DNA from 2 places in the Citricoccus sp. SGAir0253 genome. Region 2 is predicted to be linked to the other one. Evidence: riboswitches for the same ligand, from Rfam matches in the RefSeq annotation. Region 2 holds a riboswitch; the other holds the start of a gene.
What was found. Region 2 has a riboswitch for S-adenosylmethionine ahead of E7744_RS10735 (O-acetylhomoserine aminocarboxypropyltransferase/cysteine synthase family protein). Riboswitches for the same ligand answer to the same signal wherever they lie in the genome.
Positions count from the first base shown of each region.

Region 1: it holds a riboswitch for S-adenosylmethionine, as region 2 does, so the genes downstream of both, E7744_RS13565 (LLM class flavin-dependent oxidoreductase) here and E7744_RS10735 (O-acetylhomoserine aminocarboxypropyltransferase/cysteine synthase family protein) in region 2, are expected to answer to the same signal.

Region 1 covers NZ_CP039424.1:3,100,203-3,111,278, reverse strand. The annotation lists gene E7744_RS13580 (hypothetical protein) at 1-838, shown strand, start outside; gene sigK (ECF RNA polymerase sigma factor SigK) at 956-1,561, shown strand; gene E7744_RS13570 (anti-sigma factor) at 1,561-2,334, shown strand; SAM riboswitch class I at 2,397-2,496, shown strand; gene E7744_RS13565 (LLM class flavin-dependent oxidoreductase) at 2,507-3,955, shown strand; gene E7744_RS16280 (YtxH domain-containing protein) at 4,091-4,576, opposite strand; gene E7744_RS13555 (NADP-dependent malic enzyme) at 4,805-6,193, opposite strand; gene E7744_RS16275 (HAD-IC family P-type ATPase) at 6,415-10,674, opposite strand; gene E7744_RS13535 (oxygenase MpaB family protein) at 10,948-11,076, shown strand, end outside.
Region 2 covers NZ_CP039424.1:2,428,864-2,439,939, reverse strand. The annotation lists gene gatA (Asp-tRNA(Asn)/Glu-tRNA(Gln) amidotransferase subunit GatA) at 1-354, shown strand, start outside; gene gatB (Asp-tRNA(Asn)/Glu-tRNA(Gln) amidotransferase subunit GatB) at 354-1,868, shown strand; gene E7744_RS10755 (phosphotransferase) at 1,972-2,943, shown strand; gene E7744_RS10750 (phosphotransferase) at 2,919-3,983, opposite strand; gene E7744_RS10745 (type II CAAX prenyl endopeptidase Rce1 family protein) at 4,021-4,905, shown strand; gene E7744_RS10740 (VOC family protein) at 4,917-5,564, opposite strand; SAM riboswitch class IV at 5,808-5,922, shown strand; gene E7744_RS10735 (O-acetylhomoserine aminocarboxypropyltransferase/cysteine synthase family protein) at 5,997-7,379, shown strand; gene E7744_RS10730 (homoserine O-acetyltransferase) at 7,396-8,517, shown strand; gene E7744_RS10725 (alpha/beta hydrolase) at 8,536-9,225, shown strand; gene E7744_RS10720 (RNA-binding S4 domain-containing protein) at 9,241-9,507, opposite strand; gene E7744_RS10715 (glycine--tRNA ligase) at 9,705-11,076, shown strand, end outside.

The DNA of each region.
Region 1 (11,076 bases), 670 kb from region 2:
CGAGGCGGCCTCGGACGCCGAGACCGCCGAGGCGTTCCTCGCGCTGTGGCGCGAGCACATCGGCTACTTCGTCGACTACGCGGCGGCCGAGAAGTCCGGTGATGCGGCCGGCCAGGAGCAGGCCGTCGCCGACCTGGAGGGGTACACGCGGGAGGCCGGGGCCTTCTTCGAGGAGCTCACGGGCGGCGAGCTGCCGGCCGATGCCGTGACCGAGTCCCTGCACGGCCACGTGGACACCCTCACCGCCGCGATCGACGGCCTCGCCGCCGGCGATCCCGCGGCCTACGGCGACCTGCGGGCCGCGGCCCACCACGTGGGCGAGGCCGCCGGCACGATCACCGGCGGCGTGGTCGCGGCCACCGGGATGGAGGGCGATCCGATGGACGACGCGGCCGCCCTGCGCGCCCAGCTCACCTACGACCTGCAGGAGCACGTGTACCTCGCCGGGATCGCCGTCTTCACCGCCTACACCGCCGAGGGCGGCACCGATTCCGAGGCCTTCACGGCCGCGGCCGGGACCCTTGACGAGAACTCCCAGGCCCTGGCCGAGGCGATCGGCTCGTTGGCGGGCGAGGACCAGGGCGCGGCGTTCCTGGAGCTGTGGCGCGAGCACATCGGGTTCTTCGTCGACTACGCCGGGGCGAGGGCCGCGGGGGACACCGAGGCCGCCGAGCAGGCCCTGGCGGACCTGGACGGCTACCGCCCGCAGGCCGGCGAGTTCCTCGAGGGGATCAGCGGCGGCGAACTGCCGGCCGAGGAGGTCGCCGCGGGGCTGGGCATGCACGTGGAGACGCTGGCCGGCGCCATCGACTCGATGGCGGAGGCCCTCGTCAAGTGACGGGTGCACGGTGCCCCGGACACTCCCCGGCGAGCGTCCGGGGCTCCGCCCCGCCCGCCGTCGCCGGGCTCCGGGCGTCGCCTCGCCCGGAGCGGGCGCCGGGGATACGCTGACCGGATGACGCGCGACGCCGGCCCCGGGACCACGCCGCCCGGCCCGAGCCCCCGGGTCGGCGCGGGCGAGGAGGTCCTGGCGGACCTGGTGCGGCGCAGCGCCGAGGGCGACCAGCAGGCCTTCGCCGCCCTCTACGACGCGGTGGCCCCACGGGCCTACGGCCTGGCCCTGCGCGTGGTGCGCGATCCCGACCTGGCGGCCGACGTCACGCAGGAGGCCCTCCTGGACGCCTGGCGCGGCGCCGCGGGATTCCGTCCCGAGCGGGGATCGGTGACCGGCTGGGTCTGTTCGATCACCCACCGGCGGGCCGTCGACCTGGTGCGGTCCACGCAGTCCCGGCGCGACCGGGAGCTCCGGGCGGGCGCGGCCTCGTTCGGCCGGGAGCACGACGACGTCGCCGAGGCCGTGGCCGACGCCGAGGACCGGCGCCGGGTGGTCGACTGCCTGGGCACCCTCACGGCACTGGAGCAGGAGGCCGTCACGGCCGCCTACTACGGCGGGCTGACGTACCGTGAGGTCGCCGACCGGCTCGGGGCGAAGCTGGCCACCGTGAAGTCACGGATGCGCACCGGACTGCGACGACTACTGGACTGCCTGGGGGTGGAGTGATGTCCGACGACCGCGACCTGCTCGCCGCCTGGGCGCTGGACGCCGTGGACGAGGACGAGCGCGCCCGGATCGAGGAGCGGCTGCGCACGGACCCCGTGTTGCGCGCCGAGGCGGACGCCCTGCTGCGGGCGACGGACCGCCTGGGCGCCGGGGAGGCCGTGGCGCCGCCGGCCGGGCTGCGGGACCGCGTGCTGGACGCGATCGCCGCCGAGGCGCGGTCCTCCGGGGACGCCGGGGCCCACTCCGGCGCCCCGTCCGCCGGGCCGGGTCCCGCGGCGCCCGCCAGCCTGCAGGACCACCGGGAACGACGCCGGCCCGGCCGCCGTCGGGCCTGGGCCGCGGTGGCGGCCACGGCCGCGGCGGCGGCCGCCGCCGCGGCACTGCTCCTCGCCCACCCCTGGCAGCCGGCGGGCCTCACCGAACGGGACCAGGCCGTGGCCATCGAGCAGGTCCTGGAGCAGGACGGCGCCCGCCGGGGTACCGCCCCGGTGGCCGGGGGCGGCACGGTCGAGGTCGCCCGCGCGCCCTCCGGGGAGACCGTCCTGGCCGCCCGGGACCTCCCCGCCCCGCAGGGGGGCCGCGTGTACCAGCTGTGGACCCTCCGGGGGCAGGGAGACCCGGAGTCCGCCGGGCTGCTGGAGCTCGAGGACGGCCGGGCCCTCGTCCGGCTGGACGGGGTCCCGGAGACGGCCGCGCTCGCCGTCACCGTGGAACCGGCCGGTGGGTCCACCGCGCCCACGACCGATCCCGTGGTGGTGCTCACCGCCGGGTGAGGGACGTCACCGGGCGACGCGGAATTCGCCACCGGCTTTCCCGGTGTGCTCCAATTGCTGGGTAACCATCCAGAGCGGCCGAGAGACCTGGCTCCACGACGCCGCAGCAACCACCGTGCGCCCCGCGCACCGGAGCGGTGCTACCGCCAGGACCGATGGAAGGAGCATCGCCATGACCTCATCGTCCCCCGAGAACACCTCCGCCCTGCCCGCCGGGGTGCCCACCACCCCCGCCGGCAAGCGGGAGATCCTCTTCAACGCGTTCGACATGAACTGCGTGGCCCACCAGTCCCCGGGGCTGTGGCGCCACCCGGACGACCACGCCCGCGACTACAACACGCTGGGCTATTGGACCGGGCTGGCCCAGACCCTGGAGAAGGGGCTGTTCGACGGCATCTTCATCGCCGACGTCCTGGGCCCCTACGACGTCTACGGCAACTCGGACGAGGCCACCCTCAAGGCCGGCACCCAGGTGCCCACCAACGACCCGATCCTCGTCGTGCCGCCGATGGCCGCCGTCACCAAGCACCTCACCTTCGGCGTCACCGCGGGCACCGCCTACGAGCACCCCTACGCCTTCGCGCGCCGCCTGGCCACGCTGGACCACCTCACCGAGGGCCGCGTGGGATGGAACGTCGTGACCGGCTACCTGCCCTCGGCCGCCCGCAACTTCGGGCACGACGACCAGATGGAGCACGACGAGCGCTACAACCACGCCGACGAGTACCTCGACGTGGTCTACAAGCTGCTCGAGGGCTCGTGGGAGGACGACGCGGTCGTCTACGACAAGGAGTCGGGCGTCTTCATCGACCCGGCCAAGGTCCACCGCATCGAGCACGAGGGCACGTACTTCAAGACCCCGGGCATCGCCTTCACCGAGCCGTCCAGGCAGCGCACCCCGGTGATCTACCAGGCCGGCGCCTCCACGCGCGGCCGCGCCTTCGCCGGCAAGCACGCCGAGGCCGTGTTCATCAACTCGCCCACGGACGAGCTGATCGCCGGCACCGTCTCGAAGATCCGCCGGGCCGCCGTGGAGGCCGGCCGCGACCCGTACGACATCCGCATCATGTCCATGCAGACCATCGTCACCGGCGCCACCGACGAGGAGGCGCAGGCGAAGTACCAGGACCTGCTGCAGTACATCGACGTCGAGGGCGGCCTCGTGCTGATGAGCGGCTGGATGGGCATCGACCTGTCCCAGTTCGACCTCGACGAGCCGCTGGGCGACGTGGAGTCCAACGCCATCCAGTCCACCATCGAGACCTTCAAGAAGGCCTCCGGGGACGACGGCAACCCCTGGACCGTGCGGCGCATCGCCGAGTGGTGCGGCGTGGGCGGGTTCGGCCCGGTCATCATCGGCTCCGGCGAGACGGTGGCCAAGGAGCTGGCCCGGATCCAGGACGAGACGGACGTGGACGGGTTCAACCTCGCGTACCACATCACCCCGGGCACCTTCGAGGACATCGTGGAGTACGTGGTCCCGGCGCTGCAGGAGCTGGGCCGCTACAAGACCGAGTACACCGAGGGCACCATGCGCCACAAGCTCTTCGGCCGCGGTGACCACCTGCCGGAGAACCACTACGGCGCGTCCTTCTCCCTGCGCAACCGCGTGGGCAGCTGAGCGCACCCGAGGCCGGCCCCGGGGGCCGGCCCCAGGGCCGTGAGGCCCGACGACGGACCCCCGGTTCCCTGCGCAGGGAACCGGGGGTCCGTCGTCGTGCGGGGACGGCCGCCGCCGGGCGACCGCCCCGGCCGGTCAGTAGCGGTCCGGGCCGCCGCCCTCGGACTCGAGCGAGGAGGAGGGATCGGAGAGGGCGTCGCCGCCGGCGGTCTTGGCCGGGCCGGCGTCGTTGCGGTACTCGGTGTCGTAGGAGGTCCCGCCGGCGTGCTTGCCGCCCGCGGCGTCCGACGAGGAGGCCTTGTCCGCCAGGTCCTGCGTGGTGGCCGTGGCCTTGTCCGCAAGGGAGTGGGCGGCGGCGCTGGCCTTGTCCGCCACCCCGGGGGCCCGGTCACGGATCGAGTCGGCGGCCTTGTCCGCGAGCTGGGTGGCCTTGTCCGCCACGCCCGGCGCCTTGTCCTTCACCGCGGAGGTGGCCTTGTGGACCTGCTCCTGGGTCTTCGGGTCGTTCCACAGCTTCTGCGCGTTCTTCGCGAACTTGTCGAGGTTCTGACGCCCTTCGCGGCTCCCCAGCAGGTACCCGATCGCCGCGCCGACGCCCAAGGTGAACAGTCGCATCATCATCTCTCCTTCATGGCGGGGTCCGCCGGTTGGGTGATGACCTGAGTCTTTCGCGCGTGGACCCGAGGGTCAAACGGTTCCCAGCTGACGCACAGGAAACGCCATGGCCACGCCCAGGGCGAGACGGCCGGCGTCGGCCCCGGGATCCGGGGCCGACGCCGGCCGTGGCGGCGGGGCCACTGGCCCCGCGGTCCTGGTGACGGTGCGCGTGCGGCGTCCGTCGGGGTCGCGTCAGGCGCGCGGCGTGGCGACGGCGGCCACCGCCTCGGCGACGCGGGTGGAGACCTCGGGGTCGAAGACCGAGGGGATGATGAAGCCGGGGTTGAGCTCCTCGTCGGAGATGCAGGAGGCGATGGCCTCGGCGGCCACCACGAGCATCTCGTCGGTGATGTCCGAGGCACCGGCGTCCAGCAGGCCGCGGAAGAAGCCGGGGAAGGCCAGCACGTTGTTGATCTGGTTCGGGAAGTCCGAGCGGCCGGTGGCCACCACGGCGGCGTGCTTGGAGGCCGCCGCCGGGTCCACCTCGGGGTCCGGGTTGGACATGGCGAAGACCATGGCCCCGTCGTTCATCGCGGCGATGTCCGCCTCGTCCAGCAGGTTCGGGGCGGAGACGCCGATGAACACGTCGGCGCCGACCATGGCCTCCTTGACGGAGCCGGAGAAGGAGTCGGCGTTGGTGTTGTCGGCCAGCCACTGGCGGTTGGAGTCGGCGTGCTGGGAGCCGCGCTCGATCACGCCCGCGCGCCCGGCGGCCACGATGTGGCGGGCCCCGGAGGCCATCAGCAGGCGGATGATGGCGGTGCCGGCCGCGCCCACGCCGGAGACGACGATGCGCACGTCCTCGATCCTCTTGCCGGTGAGCTTCAGGGCGTTGGTCAGGGCGGCCTGGACCACGATGGCGGTGCCGTGCTGGTCGTCGTGGAAGACCGGGATGTCCAGCTCCTCGCGCAGGCGGGCCTCGATCTCGAAGCAGCGCGGGGCGGAGATGTCCTCGAGGTTGATCCCGCCGTAGGCCGGGGCGATGGCCTTGACGGTGCGGATGATCTCCTCGGTGTCCGTGGTGTCCAGGGCCACCGGCCAGGCGTCCACGCCGGCGAACTGCTTGAACAGGGCGGCCTTGCCCTCCATGACCGGCATGGCGGCCTCGGGGCCGATGTCCCCCAGGCCCAGCACGGCGGTGCCGTCGGTGACCACGGCGACGGTGTTCTTCTTGATGGTCAGGTGCCGGGCCTGGGACTTGTCCTGGGCGATCGCCTGGCACACGCGGGCCACGCCCGGGGTGTAGGCGCGGGACAGGTCGTCACGGGTGCGCAGCGGCACGCGCAGCGTGGTCTCGATCTTGCCGCCCTCGTGCAGCTGGAAGGTCTGGTCGGCCATCTCCTGGACCTCGGTGCCCTCCAGGGCGTCCAGGGCGGCCTTGACCCGCTCGGCGTGGCCGGCGTCGGTGGTGTTGCAGCTGACGGCGATGACCATGGAGGAGTGGTGGGACTCGACGACGTCGAGGGCGGTGACGGCGGCACCGGTGGCTGCCACGGCGGCGGCCAGGTCGGAGGTCGCGGTGAACGACGCGGGGGCCTGGACCTGCAGGGTGATCGAATAACCGGGGCTGGGTGCTGCCATGGCAGGAGCTCCTTCTGGTGGGGTTACTGACTGGACGCCGTGTCTGACCGTCCCGAACAGGGCGAGTTTAGCCGCGCGCGATCACTACCCCTCAGTACCATGACGGGCCACGGAAGCCCCGTGACAGTGCCGTTTCCGAGTGGACGGCGCCCGTTCCCCGCCCGTCCCCCCGCCGTTTCCCGGCCGGACGGACGGGCTGGCTGACCCGCCCACGGGCCGGGTCAGCGGCCCTTGAGGATGCTGTACCAGTACTCCCGGGGCAGGACCTCGAGGTCGAAGAACCACAGGGCGCGGCTGGGGCGCAGCAGCGGCAGCCCCGGGATGCTGGGGTCCAGCGCGTTGTCCCGGTCGTACTCCGGGAACAGGGCCCTGCCGCGGGCCACGGTGACGGGCGTGACCGTGTAGCCGTCGTACCGTCCCTCCAGGGTCCTGCCCTCGCGGGCGGCGAGCAGGTTGTCGGCGAGGATCCTCGTCTGGTGGCGCAGGCCCCCGCCGGACCGGCCGGTCCGCAGCTCGGCGGCGTCGCCGCACGCCCACACCGAGGGCACCGAGCGGTGGCGCAGCGTCTCCGGGTCCACGTCCACGTACCCGTCCTCCGTGCCCAGGCCCGCGGCGGCGATCCAGGAGGGGGCGCGGTGCACGGGGCCGTGGTGCAGCAGGTCGTAGCCGAACTCGCGCGGCGTGCCCTCCACCTCCGCGGCCAGCCGGCGGGCGCCGGCGTCGATGGACCGCACCCGCGCCCCGGTGACCACGCGGATCCCGTACCGGGACACCCAGGGCTCCAGCCGCCGGTCCACGTCCGGCTGGCCGAAGACCGTGGCGGTGGGCGTCAGCAGGGTCACCTCGATGTCCCGCAGCACGCCGCGGCGCTGCCAGTAGTCGCACGCGAGGTAGAGGATCTTCTGGCCGATCTGGGGAGTGGGCGCGGGTCCGTCCGGGATCGTGAACAGGGCGCGGCCGGCGCGCAGCCCGCGGATGAGCTCCCACGTCCGCGGCGCCAGGTCCACCGTGTAGTTGGTCGAGGCGAAGCCGCTGGCCATGGCCTCGGCGCTGCCGGGGACGGCGTCCCAGTCCGGGGTGGAGCCCGGGCAGACCACCACGTCGCGGTAGCCGATCCGGGTGCCGGAGGCCAGCACGGCCGTCCGCGCGGCGGTGTCCAGGGCCGCCACGGCGTCCCGGACCCACGTGACCCCGTCCGGCATGGCGCGGGCCTGGGGACGGGACAGGTCCCGCACCGTCTTCAGCCCGGCCCCCACGTAGGAGAGCATCGGCCGGTAGTGGTGCGTGTCCTTGGGCTCGACGACGGCCACGTCCCGCAGGCCCTGGCGGTGCAGCCGGGCGGCGAGGGAGATCCCGGCGTTGCCGCCGCCGATCACGAGGACGTCGACGGTGCGGGGGGCGGTGGGTGCTGCTGCGGGCAATCGGTCCTCCGGGGCTCGGTCCGGGCGCGGTCCCTGCCATTCGACCACGGACTGGCGGGCGGGGCCACGGCCGGTCATCCCGCCCGCCCGCGCCGGGCCGGCCGGGACCTCCGGACGTCCAGCGCCCTGCGTGCGGCGGACCCAGGACCGGTGCCGCAGGTGGATCAGCTCGAGCAGGACGCAGCCGACCACGCCGATCCCCCCCGCCGTGAGCCCCAGGTCCAGCGGTGGGTACTCGAACTGGTGGAACCGCTGGGAGGCGGGCACCACGAGCACCACGACCAGCAGCGCGTACATGGACGCGATCAGCGTCAGTTTCCAGCGCGTCAGCGGGCGGGAGATGAGGTTGAGCACCCACAGGCCCATGAGCGTCAGCGTGATGACCGAGGCCGTCTGGACCTGCCGCACGGACACGTCCCCGGCGAACCAGCGGGCCGCGAGGTTCACGGCCAGCAGCCCGGTGAGGATGACCAGGCCCGAGGGCAGCGCGAAGCGCAGTGACCGCCGGAGGAACCCGGGCACGTACCGCCGCTGGTTCGGCGCCAGGGCCAGGAAGAACGTGGGCAGGCCGATCATCAGGAAGTCGACCGTGGAGGCCTGCCGAGGCAGCAGCGGGTACTGCCAGGCCAGCAGGGAGAACACCACGCCGAACAGCACGGCGTAGGAGGTCTTGGTGAGGTACAGGTGGGCCAGCTGCTCGATGTTGGCGATCACCTGCCGGCCCTCGGCCAGCACGGAGGGCAGCCGCGAGAACCGGCTGTCCAGCAGCACCATGCGGGAGACGGCCTTCGTGGCCGGGGCGCCGTTGCCCATCGCGATGCCGAGGTCCGCGGACTTCAGCGCCAGCGCGTCGTTGATGCCGTCGCCGGTCATCGCCACCACGTGCCCGGCGTCCTGCAGGTCCTTGACCATGCCCTTCTTCTGGTCCGGGGTGACCCGGCCGAAGACGGAATAGGTGTCCAGGACGCGGCGCCGCTCGGCGTCGTCCTCGGGCAGGTGGCGGGCGTCGTAGCCGTCGCCGTGCAGCGTCATCCCGACCTCGCGCGCGACCGCGGCGACCGTGCGGGGGTTGTCCCCCGAGATGATCTTCAGCTCCACGCCCTGCGCCCGGAAGTACTCCAGGGTCTCGTGGGCGTCGTCGCGGACCTTCTCGCGGAAGGTCAGCAGCGCCACGGGCTCCAGCGCGGGCGGCAGCAGTTCCCCGGTCCGGACGGGCGCCCCGGCCCACGCGGCGTTTGTCCCGTCCGCCGGGCCCGACGCCGGCCCGGCCCCGTCGCCCGGTGCGGGTCCGTCCGCCGCGAGGGCCCCGGCCGCCCCGCCGTCGGTGCCGAACCAGGCGCCCGCGGCCGCCGGCTCGGCCGAGCGGCACAGCAGCATGGTGCGCAGGCCCTGCTCGGTCGTCTCGTGGCACAGCGACCGGATCCGCTCGAGGTGCTCCCCGGGGCGGCGGGACCCGTCGAGCAGTGCCTCGGGAGCGCCGAGCACCCACGCCCCGTGCAGCGCCCCCGGGGCGCCCGGGTCCTCGGCTCCGGAGACCGCGCCATCGGTCCCCGCGGCCTCCGGACCGGGGGCGCTTGGGCCGGCCGGGGCGGCGTCGGGCCCGGCCGGCGTGCCGAAGGCGACGGCGGACCAGCGCCGCGCGGAGGCGAAGGGCACCCGGGCGCTGGGCTCGGCCCCGGGGACCGCGGCGTAGCGCTCGCGCAGGGCCAGCGCGGTGGGGTTGGCGTTGGCGTCGGCACCGAACCAGGCCAGCACGGCCTCGCCGGCATCGTGCACCGCGGCGGCCGGGGCCAGGGGCGTGGCGGCGTCGAAGACGATCCGCCCCTCGGTCAGCGTGCCGGTCTTGTCCAGGCAGACGGTGTCCACGCGGGCGAGGATCTCCACCGCGGGCTGCTCCTGGATGAGCACCTGGTCCCGGGCGAGCTTGAGCGCGGCCACGGCGAACGCGATGGTGGTCATCAGCGCCAGCCCCTGCGGGACCATGGAGGTGATGGCGGCGACGGAGGCCACGACGGCCGGCTCCATCGCCCCCGTGGCCAGGGCGTGGGCCCAGCCGCCGATGGCCTGCACCTGGCCGTTGACGATGACGGCCACGATCGGCACCAGGGCGATCGTGAGCCACTTCGCCACGGTGTCCAGCGCCCCGCGCAGTTCGGAGTGGATCCTCGAGAATCGCCGGGCCTCGATGGCCAGCTGCGAGGCGTGCGAGTCGGCGCCGACCGCGGAGACGCGGAACAGCCCGTGGCCGGAGAGCACGGCCGAGCCGGACAGCACCGCGTGCCCGGGCAGCTTGCCCACCGCGTCCGACTCGCCGGTCAGCAGGGACTCGTCGATGTCCAGGCCGTCCGCGGCCAGCACCACCCCGTCGGCCGGGACCTGGTCCCCGCGCCGTAGCACCACGGCGTCGTCCAGCACGATGTCCTCGAGCCGGACCTCCCGCTCCGTCCCGGAGCGCAGCACGCGCGCGGCGTCCTGGTGCAGCAGCGCGATCTGGTCCAGCTTGCGCTTGGCGGAGTACTCCTGCACCACGCCGATGACCACGTTGGCGAGGGCGGCGAAGCAGAAGACGAGGTCGAACCAGCGGCCCAGGACGATGATGGCCGCCGCGCACGAGCCGATGGCCAGGTTGAACAGGGTCAGGACGTGGACGCGCAGGATCTTCCAGATCGAGCGGGACGTGTCCCGCGGCTGCCGGTTGGTCAGCCCGTGCTCCACGCGCTCGGCGACGGCGGCCTCGTCCAGCCCGTGCTCGGCGAGGTGGTCGTCCGCGGGGCGGACCAGTCCCTCGAGGCCCCGGTGGCGCAGGTGGAGCCGGCGCCGGGCGTCCGGGTGGTCGGGGTGGTCCGGGTGCCCGGGGGTGCCCGGGGCGGGGAGACCGGCGACGGCGGCGTGCGCGGGGGACGCGGGAGACGTGGGGACCGCGGGCGGCGGGGGAGCGGCCGGGGACGGGCCCGGGGCGTCGGGGGAGGCCGCCGAGGAGCCCGGTCGGGGGAGGTCCTGGATGTCGTCCTCCTCCCCGGTGGCGGTGCCGCCGGTGCTGGCCGATGTGCTCACGCTGATTGTCTCCCGGGGGTCGAGCGGCAGGCAACGGGGGCCGGAGGGGGCCGGCCTGCAGCGATGCCCCCAATCTAGTGGCCGACCGGCCCGGGGCGCCTCACCCTGCGGGGCGAATCCGGGGTGCATCCGGGTCATCCCGGAGGGGGACACCGCGGCGCAGCGACGGCCGGCCCCGGCCGCCGTCGGGACCTCGGTCCAGGGCCCCGGTGCCGGGCCGCCGCCGGGCGGCCACCGGCCGCTGACCCGCCGGGCGCCCCCGCGCGGTAGCCTCGGGGCATGGGTATCCCCCACCCCCTGCGCTCGCTGCAGGCGAGCCTCGTGCGCACCTTCTCCGGCGAGCACGCTGGCGGCGTGCCGCAGTGGCAGCTCGACCTGGAGCTGGGCGACGACGCCGGCTACTTCTCC
Region 2 (11,076 bases):
GTGCTGGTCTCCCCGACGTCGCCGACCACCGCGTTCGGCTTCGGCGAGAAGCTGGACGACCCGCTGGCCATGTACCTCAACGACGTGGCCACCATCCCGGCCAACCTGGCGGGCGTGCCCGGCATCTCGGTGCCCGGCGGCCTGGCCGACGGCCTGCCGGTGGGCGTGCAGTTCCTCGCCCCCGCCCGCGCGGACGCGGTGATGTACCGCGCCGCCGCCGCCCTGGAGTCCCGCCTCGAGCAGGCCTGGGACGGCCCGCTGTGGGCCCAGGCCCCCGAACTGGACGAGGCCCGCCCGGCCCAGCCGGCCGGCGTCGGCACGTCACGCACCACCACTGCAGGAGGAGAGGACTGATGGCCGCCGTCACCGACGAGGTGCTCACGTTCGAGGAGGCCCTGGCGGAGTTCGAGCCCGTCCTGGGCTTCGAGGTCCACGTGGAGCTGAACACGAGGACCAAGATGTTCTCCTCGGCGCCCAACGCCTTCGGCGACGTGCCGAACACCAACGTCACCGAGGTGGACCTGGGCCTGCCCGGCGTGCTGCCGGTGGTCAACGGCAAGGCCGTGGAGTACGCGATCAAGCTGGGCCTGGCCCTGAACTGCCAGATCGCGCCGGTCTGCGGCTTCGCCCGGAAGAACTACTTCTACCCGGACACCCCGAAGAACTTCCAGACCTCCCAGTACGACGACCCGATCGCCCACGACGGCTGGCTGGACGTGGAGCTCGAGGACGGCACGGTCTTCCGCGTGGAGATCGAGCGCGCCCACATGGAGGAGGACGCCGGCAAGCTGACCCACGTCGGCGGGGCCTCCGGGCGCATCCAGGACGCCGCCCACTCCCTCGTGGACTACAACCGGGCCGGCGTGCCGCTCATCGAGATCGTCACCAAGCCGATCAAGGGTGCCGGCGAGCGCGCCCCCGAGCTGGCGCGGGCCTACGTCACCGCGATCCGGGACATCGTCAAGGCACTGGACATCTCGGACGCGCGGATGGAGCGCGGCAACGTCCGCTGCGACGCCAACGTCTCGCTCATGGAGAAGGGCCACCACGTCTTCGGCATCCGCACCGAGACGAAGAACGTGAACTCCACGCGCGCCGTGGCCCACGCCGTGACCTACGAGATCCAGCGCCAGGCCGCGATCCTGCGCGCCGGCGGGACCATCACGCAGGAGACCCGCCACTGGCACGAGGACACCCGCACCACCACCGCGGGCCGGCCGAAGTCGGACGCGGACGACTACCGGTACTTCCCGGAGCCGGACCTCGTGCCGATCGTGACCACCCCGGAGTGGATCGAGGAGCTGCGCGCGCAGCTGCCCGAGCCCCCGGCCGAGCGCCGCCGCCGGCTCAAGGCGGAGTGGGGCTACTCGGACGAGGAGTTCCGGGACGTCGTCAACGCCGGGGTGATGGACGAGATCGCCGCCACCATCGAGGCGGGGGCCTCCGCCCCGGCGGCCCGCAAGTGGTGGATGGGCGAGATCGCGCGCCTGGCCAACGTGGCCGAGCGGGAGGTCGCCGAGCTGGGGATCGGCCCGGCCGACGTCGTGGAGGTCGAGGCGCTCATCGCCGAGAAGACCATCAACGACAAGATCGCCAAGCAGGTCCTCGGCTTCGTGGCCGCGGGCGAGGGCTCCCCGCGCGGGATCGTCGAGGCCCGCTCGCTGGCCGTGGTCTCCGACGACGGCGCCCTCACCGCCGCCGTGCAGGAGGCCATCGCCCAGAACCCGGGCGTGGTGGACAAGATCCGGGGCGGCAAGCTGCAGGCCGTCGGCGCGCTCATCGGCCCGGTCATGAAGGCCACCCGCGGCCAGGCCGACGCCGGCCGCGTGCGCGAGATCGTCCTGGAGCAGCTGGGCGTCTCCGAGTAACCCCACCCCCTGCAACTGGAGGTCGAATCCGCCCCGTCCGGGCCCGGGAACGGGCTGGATCCGGGGCGGATTCGACCTCCAGTTGCCTCCAGGAGAGGACGACGTGCCCCGGGAGCATCGGTCCGGCGAGCCTGACGTCACCGCCGCGCTCGTCCGCGCCCTGCTGGCCGACCAGCACCCGGACCTGGCGTGGCTGCCGGTCGCCGGGGACGCAGATCCGGCCGCCGGCGTGGTCCGCGGCTGGGACAACACCATGGTCCGGCTGGGGGACCGCCTCGCCGTCCGCCTGCCCCGCCACGAGGCCGCCGAGGCGCTGCTCGACCGGGAGGTCGCCTGGCTGCCCGTCCTCGGCGCCCGGACCGGGCTCGGCCTGCCGGCTCCCGTCCGGACCGGCGTGCCCGCGGCCGGGTACCCCTACCGGTGGGCCGTGGTGCCGTGGGTGGCGGGGACCCCGGCGGTGCACCGGCCGGCCGCGGAGCGGGACGCCTACGCCGGCGCCCTCGCCGCGGGGCTGCGGCGCCTCCACGTGCCGGCGCCGCCCGGCGCCCCGGCGAACCCGTTCCGGGGGATGCCGCTGGCCTCGGCGCGGGAGCGCTACGCCGCGCGCTGGGCGGACCTGGTGCCGGACCTGGACCCGGTCGTGGTCCGCGCCGCCGGGGTCGCGTGGCACGACGCCCTCGCCGCGCCGGTGCACGCCGGCCCGCCGGCCTGGCTGCACGGCGACCCGCACCCGGACAACACCGTGCTGACGGACGCCGCGGCGGGGGACCCGGCGACCGCCGCTGCGGCCGGCCCCGGCGCCCCGGCCGGGCCGCCGCGCCCGGTCCTCGTGGACTTCGGCGACCTGTGCGCCGGGGACCCGGCCTCGGACCTGGGCATCGCGCTGACCCACTTCACGCCCGCCGGCGCCGCGGCGTTCCGCGCCCGGTACGACGCCAGCCGGCCCGCCGACGAGGCCCTCTGGCGTCGCGCGCGGGGCTGGGCCATCGTCGTCGCCACCATCCTCGCGGTCCAGCCGCCCGAGGACGCCCTGCACGCGGTCGGCCGGGACTACCTGGCCACGCTGCGCCCCTGACCGGCGCCGCGCAGCGCCGCCACGGCCCGGCCGAGACGAGGCAGCACCCTGCGCAGCAGCCTCGGCCAGTCCGGCGGGCGGAGGCTGCTGGAGGGATCCTCGCGGCCGGCGGCGTCGTCGAGCGCCTCCAGCGCCGTCCAGCCGAGCCAGGCCCGGGCCCGGTGCGCCTCGAAGGGGTCCCGGGCGATCTCCCCGAGCCGGTCCTCGCCGTGCCACAGGGACAGGTGCGCGGCGTTGAGCGCGGGGTCCCACCGGCTGGCCAGGTCCCAGTCGAGGATCCCGGTGAGCCGCCACGGGGCCCGGGGGGACGCCGCGGGGCCGGCGGTTCCCCCGCGCATCCAGCGCATGTTGTGCCCGGCGAGGTCGCCGTGCACGAGCGCCGGCGGCACCACCGGGTCCTCGGTCCAGGACCGGAGGGTGTCCAGCAGCTCCTCCGCCGCGTCCGGGAACCGGGCGGCGGACACCGCGGGGTGCTCCGCCGCCCACGGCCCGTCCCACAGCGCCGCGCCGTGGGCCCGGCGCAGCCGGTCCGGCAGCCGGCGGAGGCGCTCGACCCGCGCCGCCGGCCACGGGCCCCGGTACGCGAAGGGCGGGGCCAGGTGGGGCAGCAGCGGAGCGGTGTCCACCGCCGCGAGCGCCGCGCACAGCGCGCGCAGCACCGCGGGGTCGCCGGTGTGCGGCGGGTGGGGCCGGCCGGGCAGGTACCCCTGGACGACGGCGGCCGTCCCGTCCGCGGCGGTGACCACCTCGGTGAGGGGCACCGGCAGGTCCACCGGCAGCCGCGCGGTGTCCGCCAGTGCCGCCACGAGCGCGACGTTCGCCGGCAGCCGGGCCGCGGCCCGCGCGTCGCGCGTCATCCGGACCGCGCCGGTGCCGGGCAGCACGAGGACCCGGTGGGACGCCCCGCCCTCCTCCACGACCCCGGCGGACCAGTCCGCCGCGGCCAGCCGGCGGGCGGCGTCCGGGCCGGTCCCGGCCAGGGGCCGGGCGGCGGCGGCGCGGGCGAGCGCGAGGTCGGCGTCGGACGGTGGGGAGGCCATGGCCCCACGGTAGCGGGGTGCTTCCTACACTGGAGCGGTGACCACCCCCGCAGCTCCCCGCCCGGCCGCTCCCGCGACGCCCGCGCCGGCCGCCGCCCCCTCGGCGCGCACGGTCCGCTGGGAGATCGCGATCGTCCTGGGGCTGTCCCTGGGCCGGTCGGCGGTCTATGCCGTGGTGGACCTGCTGGAGAAGATGAGCCGCGGACCGCTGGCCGGGCAGACCACCACGCTGAACCCGCCGCTGGCCGACCGCCAGTACTTCGACCTCGCGTACCAGCTGCTGGACATCGGCTTCGCGCTGGTGCCCGTGCTGCTCGTGTTCCACCTGCTGTGGATCCGCGGGCGCAACCCGTTCCGGACCCTCGGCCTGGACCTGCGCCGCCCCGGGGCGGACCTCGGCTGGGGCGCGGCGCTGTTCCTGGTGATCGGCCTGGGGACCCTCGCCGTCTACGCCGGCGGCCGGGCGGCCGGGCTGACGACGGCGGTGGTCGGCAGCGCGATGAACGAGTACTGGTGGACCACGCCGGTGCTGGTGCTCTCGGCCCTGCGGCACGCCGTGCTGGAGGAGGTCATCGTGGTGGCCTGGCTGTTCGACCGGCTCGGCTACCTGCAGCAGCTGCGGGCCGGGGCGGATCCCGCGCTGCCGGTCGCCGAGGGCGGGCTGCGCCGGTGGGCCGGCGGGGCGTTCCCGCCGCTGAACCCCGTGGCGGTCGTGGTGGCCTGCGCCGTGCTGCGCGCGGCCTACCACCTGTACCAGGGCATCGGTCCCGGGATCGGCAACCTGGTGATGGGGCTCGTGTTCGGCGCGGTCTACCTGCGCCACCGCCGGGTGGCGCCGCTCGTGGTGGCCCACCTGCTGCTGGACGTCACCGGCTTCGTCGCCTACCCGCTGCTGGCGCAGCTCGGCTGGTTCGGCACCTGAGCCCGGGGCGGTCAGAGGGTGACGGTGCCCTTGGGGGTCTCGAAGGTCACGGAGAGGATGCCCGGGGTGCCGGACGGCGCCTGGAACTCCACGTTGAGGTCCTTGACCTTCTGCTGCGGGTCGTCGAGGCCGAGCCAGTCGCGCACGCGCTCGCGCGAGCCGGCGATGGTGATGGCCGAGAGGGAGGCCTGCGGCTCGGCGGCCTGCGAGGGGTGCAGGTCCTCGGTGCCGTCGTCCCAGCGCAGCAGGTAGGGCACCTGCGGGTCCGCGATGAGGCCCTTGATGCCGATCTGGCGCCAGGTCAGCTCGCGGCCGTCCGGGAACTTGCGGTTGCCGGGCACGGAGTGGCGCTCGAGCCGCTCCTCGAAGGGGGAGAGGTCGTCCACGGCCACGCACCAGCCCATCCAGCCGCCGCCCATCTCGGAGCGGGCGCGCACGGCCTGGCCGAAGGGCGCCTTCTCGGAGGAGGGGTGGTCCAGGGCCTCGACGACCTCGAGGTACTGGCGGTTGCGCAGCGGGAAGATCGCGTTGCGGGTGCCGAAGCGGGGATGCACACCACCCTTGACGCGTTCGATGCCCAGGGCATCGGCGATCCGGGCCACGGTGTCGGTGAGACCCTCCGGGCCAACGGCGTACGAGACGTGATCCAAGCGCATCATGTGTCCATCGTCGCACCTCCGGGCGGCGCGGATCGCTTAGGTTAACCTCACTCGACATGTTGCCGACGTCACACGCGGCGAGCGCCCCCGTCCGGCCCGGGCGGCGGCCCCTCCGCCGCCCGCCGCACGGTTCCCCCGAGGCCCGCCGGAGGGCCCCTCCGCCGCCCGCCTGACCGCCCCGCCGGGGTCACGCGACGTCACCGCGGGGTGAATCGCCCGGGCGGATCTGGCAGACTGGGGCCAGGTCATGAGTGCCAGCATCGAGCCCCGGCTTGCTGGCCGGCAACCCTCCAGCTCGCGGTGGGGTGCCCCGGGTGAGGACCAGGCGGGCGCCGACCGGCGCCGGCAAGCGCGGGCCACCGCGCCACGCCGCCCCGGACCGGGGAGGGCGGGCGCCACCGGGTGGCCCTGGACCAGACAGGAGCCGTTGCGATGACCGACACCCCGAACACCGAGGCCAGCCTTCCCGCCAGCGCCGCGGAGGACCAGGCCGCCGACGTCGCGGACTGGGGCTTCGAGACCCGCCAGGTCCACGCGGGCATCCCGGACCAGAACCCCTACGGGGCCACGGCGCTGCCGATCATCCAGTCGAACTCCTTCGACTTCCCCTCCCACGAGGTCGCCGCGGACCGGTTCGCGCTCAAGGACCTCGGGCCGATCTACACCCGGATCGGCAACCCCACGCAGGAGGCGGTCGAGGGCAAGATCGCCGCGCTCGAGGGCGGGGCCGGTGCCCTGCTGCTGGCCTCCGGCCAGGCCGCCACCACGTTCTCGATCCTCAACCTTGCCGGCGCCGGGGACCACGTGGTGGTCTCGGCCTCCCTCTACGGCGGCACCCAGAACCTCTTCAAGCACACCCTGGCCAAGGTCGGCATCACCACCACCTTCGTGCAGGACCCGGACGACCCCGAGGAGTGGCGCGGCGCGGTCCGGGACACCACCCGGGCGTTCTTCGGGGAGTCCCTCGGCAACCCCCGCGGGGACGTGCTGGACATCCGCACGGTCGCGGACATCGCCCACGAGGCCGGGGTCCCGCTCATCGTGGACAACACCCTGGCCACCCCCTACCTGCTGCGGCCGATCGAGCACGGCGCGGACGTGGTGGTGCACTCGGCCACCAAGTACCTCGGCGGGCACGCCGTGGCCATGGGCGGGGTCATCGTGGACGCCGGCTCCTTCGACTACGCCTCCCAGCCGGAGCGCTTCCCGGGCTTCAACACCCCGGACGAGAGCTATGACGGCCTGGTCTTCGCCCGCGACCTGGGCGTGGACGGCATCCTCGGGGCCAACCTCGCGTACATCCTCAAGGCGCGCGTGCAGCTGCTGCGCGACTACGGCAGCTCCATCAGCCCGTTCAACGCCTTCCTCATCAACCTCGGGCTGGAGACGCTGTCCCTGCGGATGGAGCGGCACGTGGCCAACGCCCAGCGGGTCGCGGAGTACCTCGAGGGCCACGCGCAGGTCCTCTCCGTGATCCACCCCGGGCTGGCCTCCAGCCCGTGGCACGAGCGCGCGCAGCGTTACCTGCCCCGGGGCGCCGGCGGCTTCGTCTCCTTCGAGATCGACGGCGGCCGCGAGGCCGGGGCGCGCTTCGTCGACGCCCTGCGGCTGCACCACCAGGTGGCGAACATCGGCGACGTCCGCTCGCTCGTCATCCACCCGGCCTCCACCACGCACTCCCAGCTCACGGAGGCCGAGCAGCGCGCCGCGGGCGTCACGCCCGGGCTCGTGCGGCTGTCCGTGGGCGTGGAGAGCATCGAGGACATCCTGGCGGACCTCGAGGAGGGGTTCGCCGCCGCCAACGTGAGCGCGTGAGGCGCGGAGGGACCCCATGACCATGACCAGCCCCCACCAGGCCAGCACCGTCCTCCCCGAGGGCGGCCTGCAGTCCCTGCCCGTCGGCGCCCTCGACTTCGAGGCCGGCGGGCACCTGCCCGCCGTCGAGATCGCGTACGAGACCTGGGGCACCCTCAACGCCGACCGGTCCAACGCGGTGCTGGTGCTGCACGCCCTGACCGGCTCCACCCACGTGGCGCGCTCCACCGGGGAACCGGAGGAGGGCTGGTGGGAGGGCGTCGTCGGTCCGGGCGCGCCGATCGACACGGACCGCTGGTTCGTGGTGGCCCCCAACATGCTGGGCGGCTGCTACGGGACCACGGGGCCGTCGTCGCTGGACCCCGAGGGCACCCCGTGGGGCTCGCGCTTCCCGTTCACCACGATCCGCGACTCCGTGCGGGCGGAGGCGCGGCTGGCCGACGCGCTGGGCATCGACGCCTGGCAGGCGGTCATCGGCGGCTCGATGGGCGGCGCGCGCGCCCTCGAGTGGGCGGCCACCTACCCGGAGCGCGTGCGCGGCATGGCCGTCATCGCGTGCGGGGCGCACTCCACGGCCGAGCAGATCGCCTTCGCCCAGGCCCAGGTGCAGGCGATCACGCTGGACCCGGACTACCACGGCGGGGACTACTACGGTCGCTCCCGCCCGGACGCGGGGCTCGGCATCGCCCGGCGGATCGCGCACATCACCTACCGCTCCGAGCCGGACATGGCGGCCCGCTTCGGGCGCAGCCCGCAGCCGGACGAGGACCCCTTCGGCCACCCGGTGCGCCGCGCGGGGCGGTACCAGGTGGAGTCCTACCTGGACCACCAGGCCACCAAGCTCACGGGCCGCTTCGACGCCAACAGCTACCTGGTGCTGACCGAGGCCCTCATGAGCCACGACGTCTCCCGCGGCCGGGGGACCGAGGCGGAGGTGCTGGCCGGGATCCCCGCCACGGCGTTCATCGCCGCCGTGGACTCGGACCGGCTCTACTTCCCGGGCCAGTCCCAGGAGCTGGCGCGCCAGCTGCCCGGGGACGTGCCGGTGTTCATGATCGACTCGCCGATCGGCCACGACGGGTTCCTGACGGACCTGGACCAGGTGGCCGGCGAGATGAAGCGCGTGCTGGGCCTCTGAGCCCCTAGCCTTGTGCCCATGACCGACACCACCGCCCCGTTCCCCGCCACCGACCCCGTCGTCCGCTGGTCCCGCCCCGAGGACGAGCGCGCCGGCACGCACCTGCTGGTGCTCATCCACGGCTACGGCGCGAGCGAGCACGACCTGTTCGGGCTCGTCCCCGGGCTGCCGGAGAAGTTCACCGTGGCCGCGGTGCGCGCCCCGATCACCATGGACCACGGCGGGTACACGTGGTTCCCGATCATCGGCACGGACGAGTCCTGGCCGCTGGCCGTGCGCGCCGCCGTCGAGGACCTGCAGGCGTGGGTGGCCGCGCAGCGCCCGCACTTCGCCAGCACCTCCCTGCTGGGCTTCTCCATGGGCATGGCCATGGCCACCTCGCTGCTGCGGCGCGAGCCGGAGGCGTACCGGGCCATCGTGGGCCTGTCCGGCTTCGCGATCGACCCCGACTGGTCCCCGACCGGCCCGGGCACCGGCCCACTGGCCGGCTTCTTCGACGACGAGGCCGTGGAGCGCGCCCGGCCGAAGGTGTTCTGGGGCCGGGACCAGGCGGATCCGGTCATCACGCCGGACAAGGTGGAGTACACGCACGGCTGGATGAACGCCCACGTGGACCTCACCAAGGTCGTCTACGCCGGGATCGGCCACTCCATCAGCCCCCAGGAGCTGGGGCACGTGCGGGAGTTCCTCGACGCCGTGGTGCGCTGAGCCCTCCTGGCCGGCTCAGTGCCCGGCCGGGACCACCTTCACGGCCTCGCCGGAGAACTCGATGACGTCCCCGTGGTGCAGCTGGCGGCCCCGGCGCGTCTCGGGGTCGCCGTTGACCTGGACGAGGCCGGCCTCGATCACCACGCGGGCGTCCGCCCCGTCCTCCACCAGGTTGGCGAGCTTGAGCGCCTGGCCCAGCCGGATCACGTCGTCGCGGATCTCGAGCGGCACCGGGTGCGAGGACGGGGACTGCGGGGCGTGGCGTTCGGGGCGTGAGGGCATGGGTCCATTCTCGCCCCTGCCCGGGGGTGGGTCATCCCGTGACCGGCGCGCGCCGGGACGGTGGCCGGGTCCGCGCTGGCGGGCCCGGGCGGGACCGGGCCCTAGACTGGGCCGGTAGACAATCCCCGAGTACGCCCGCGCCAGTGCGCGGACCGCCGCCCAGCGGCCGAAGCAACAGACACGGATGTGATGCCCCCATGGCCCCCAAGTCCACCCTCGACGCGGTCATCTCCCTCGCGAAGCGCCGCGGCTTCGTGTTCCAGGCCGGCGAGATCTACGGCGGTTCGAGGTCGGCGTGGGACTACGGGCCGCTCGGGGTGGAGCTGAAGGACAACATCAAGACCCAGTGGTGGAACACCTTCGTGCGCGGGCGCGAGGACATGGTGGGGCTGGACTCCTCCATCATCCTGCCGCGCGCCGTGTGGCAGGCCTCCGGCCACGTGGACACCTTCACGGACCCGCTGGTGGAGTGCACCTCGTGCCACCACCGCCACCGCCAGGACCACCTCATCGAGGCCTTCGAGGCCAAGAAGGGCCGCAGGCCCGAGGGCGGGGCGGACGGCATGGAGGAGGTCGTCTGCCCGGACTGCGGCACCCGCGGGGCGTGGACGGAGCCGCAGACCTTCTCCGGGCTGATGAAGACCTTCCTGGGCCCCGTGGACAACGAGGAGGGGCTGCACTACCTGCGCCCCGAGACGGCCCAGGGCATCTTCGTGAACTTCCTCAACGTGGTCGGCGCCGCCCGCCGCAAGCCCCCGTTCGGCATCGGGCAGATCGGCAAGGCCTTCCGCAACGAGATCACCCCGGGCAACTTCATCTTCCGCACGCGCGAGTTCGAGCAGATGGAGATCGAGTACTTCACCCACCCGGACGAGGCGGGCCGGTACTTCGACTCCTGGGTCGAGGCGTGCTGGGAGTGGTTCACGGACCTGGGCATCAAGCCCGAGAACATGCGCCGCTTCGACGTCCCCGAGGACGAGCGGGCCCACTACTCGGACGGCACGATCGACATCGAGTACCGCTTCGGCTTCCAGGGCTCGGAGTGGGGCGAGCTGATGGGCATCGCCAACCGCACCGACTTCGACCTGGCCTCGCACACCGAGGCCTCCGGCACGAAGCTGCAGTACTTCGACCAGGCCACGGGCGAGCGGTACACCCCGTACGTGATCGAGCCCAGCTTCGGCCTGACCCGCTCGATGATGGCCTTCCTCGTGGACGCCTACCGCGAGGAGGAGGCGCCCAACGCCAAGGGCGGCATGGACGTGCGCACGGTGCTGGGCCTGGACCCGCGGCTGGCCCCGGTCAAGGCCGCCGTGCTCCCGCTGTCCCGCAAGGAGGAGCTCGTGCCGACCGCCAAGCGGCTGGCGGACGAGCTGCGCGGGGTGTGGAACATCGACTACGACGACGCCGGCGCGATCGGCCGCCGCTACCGCCGCCAGGACGAGATCGGCACGCCGTACTGCATCACCGTGGACTTCGACTCCCTCGAGGACCAGGCCGTGACCATCCGCGAGCGGGACACCATGGCCCAGGAGCGCGTGGGCCTGGACCAGGTCCGCGGCTGGCTGT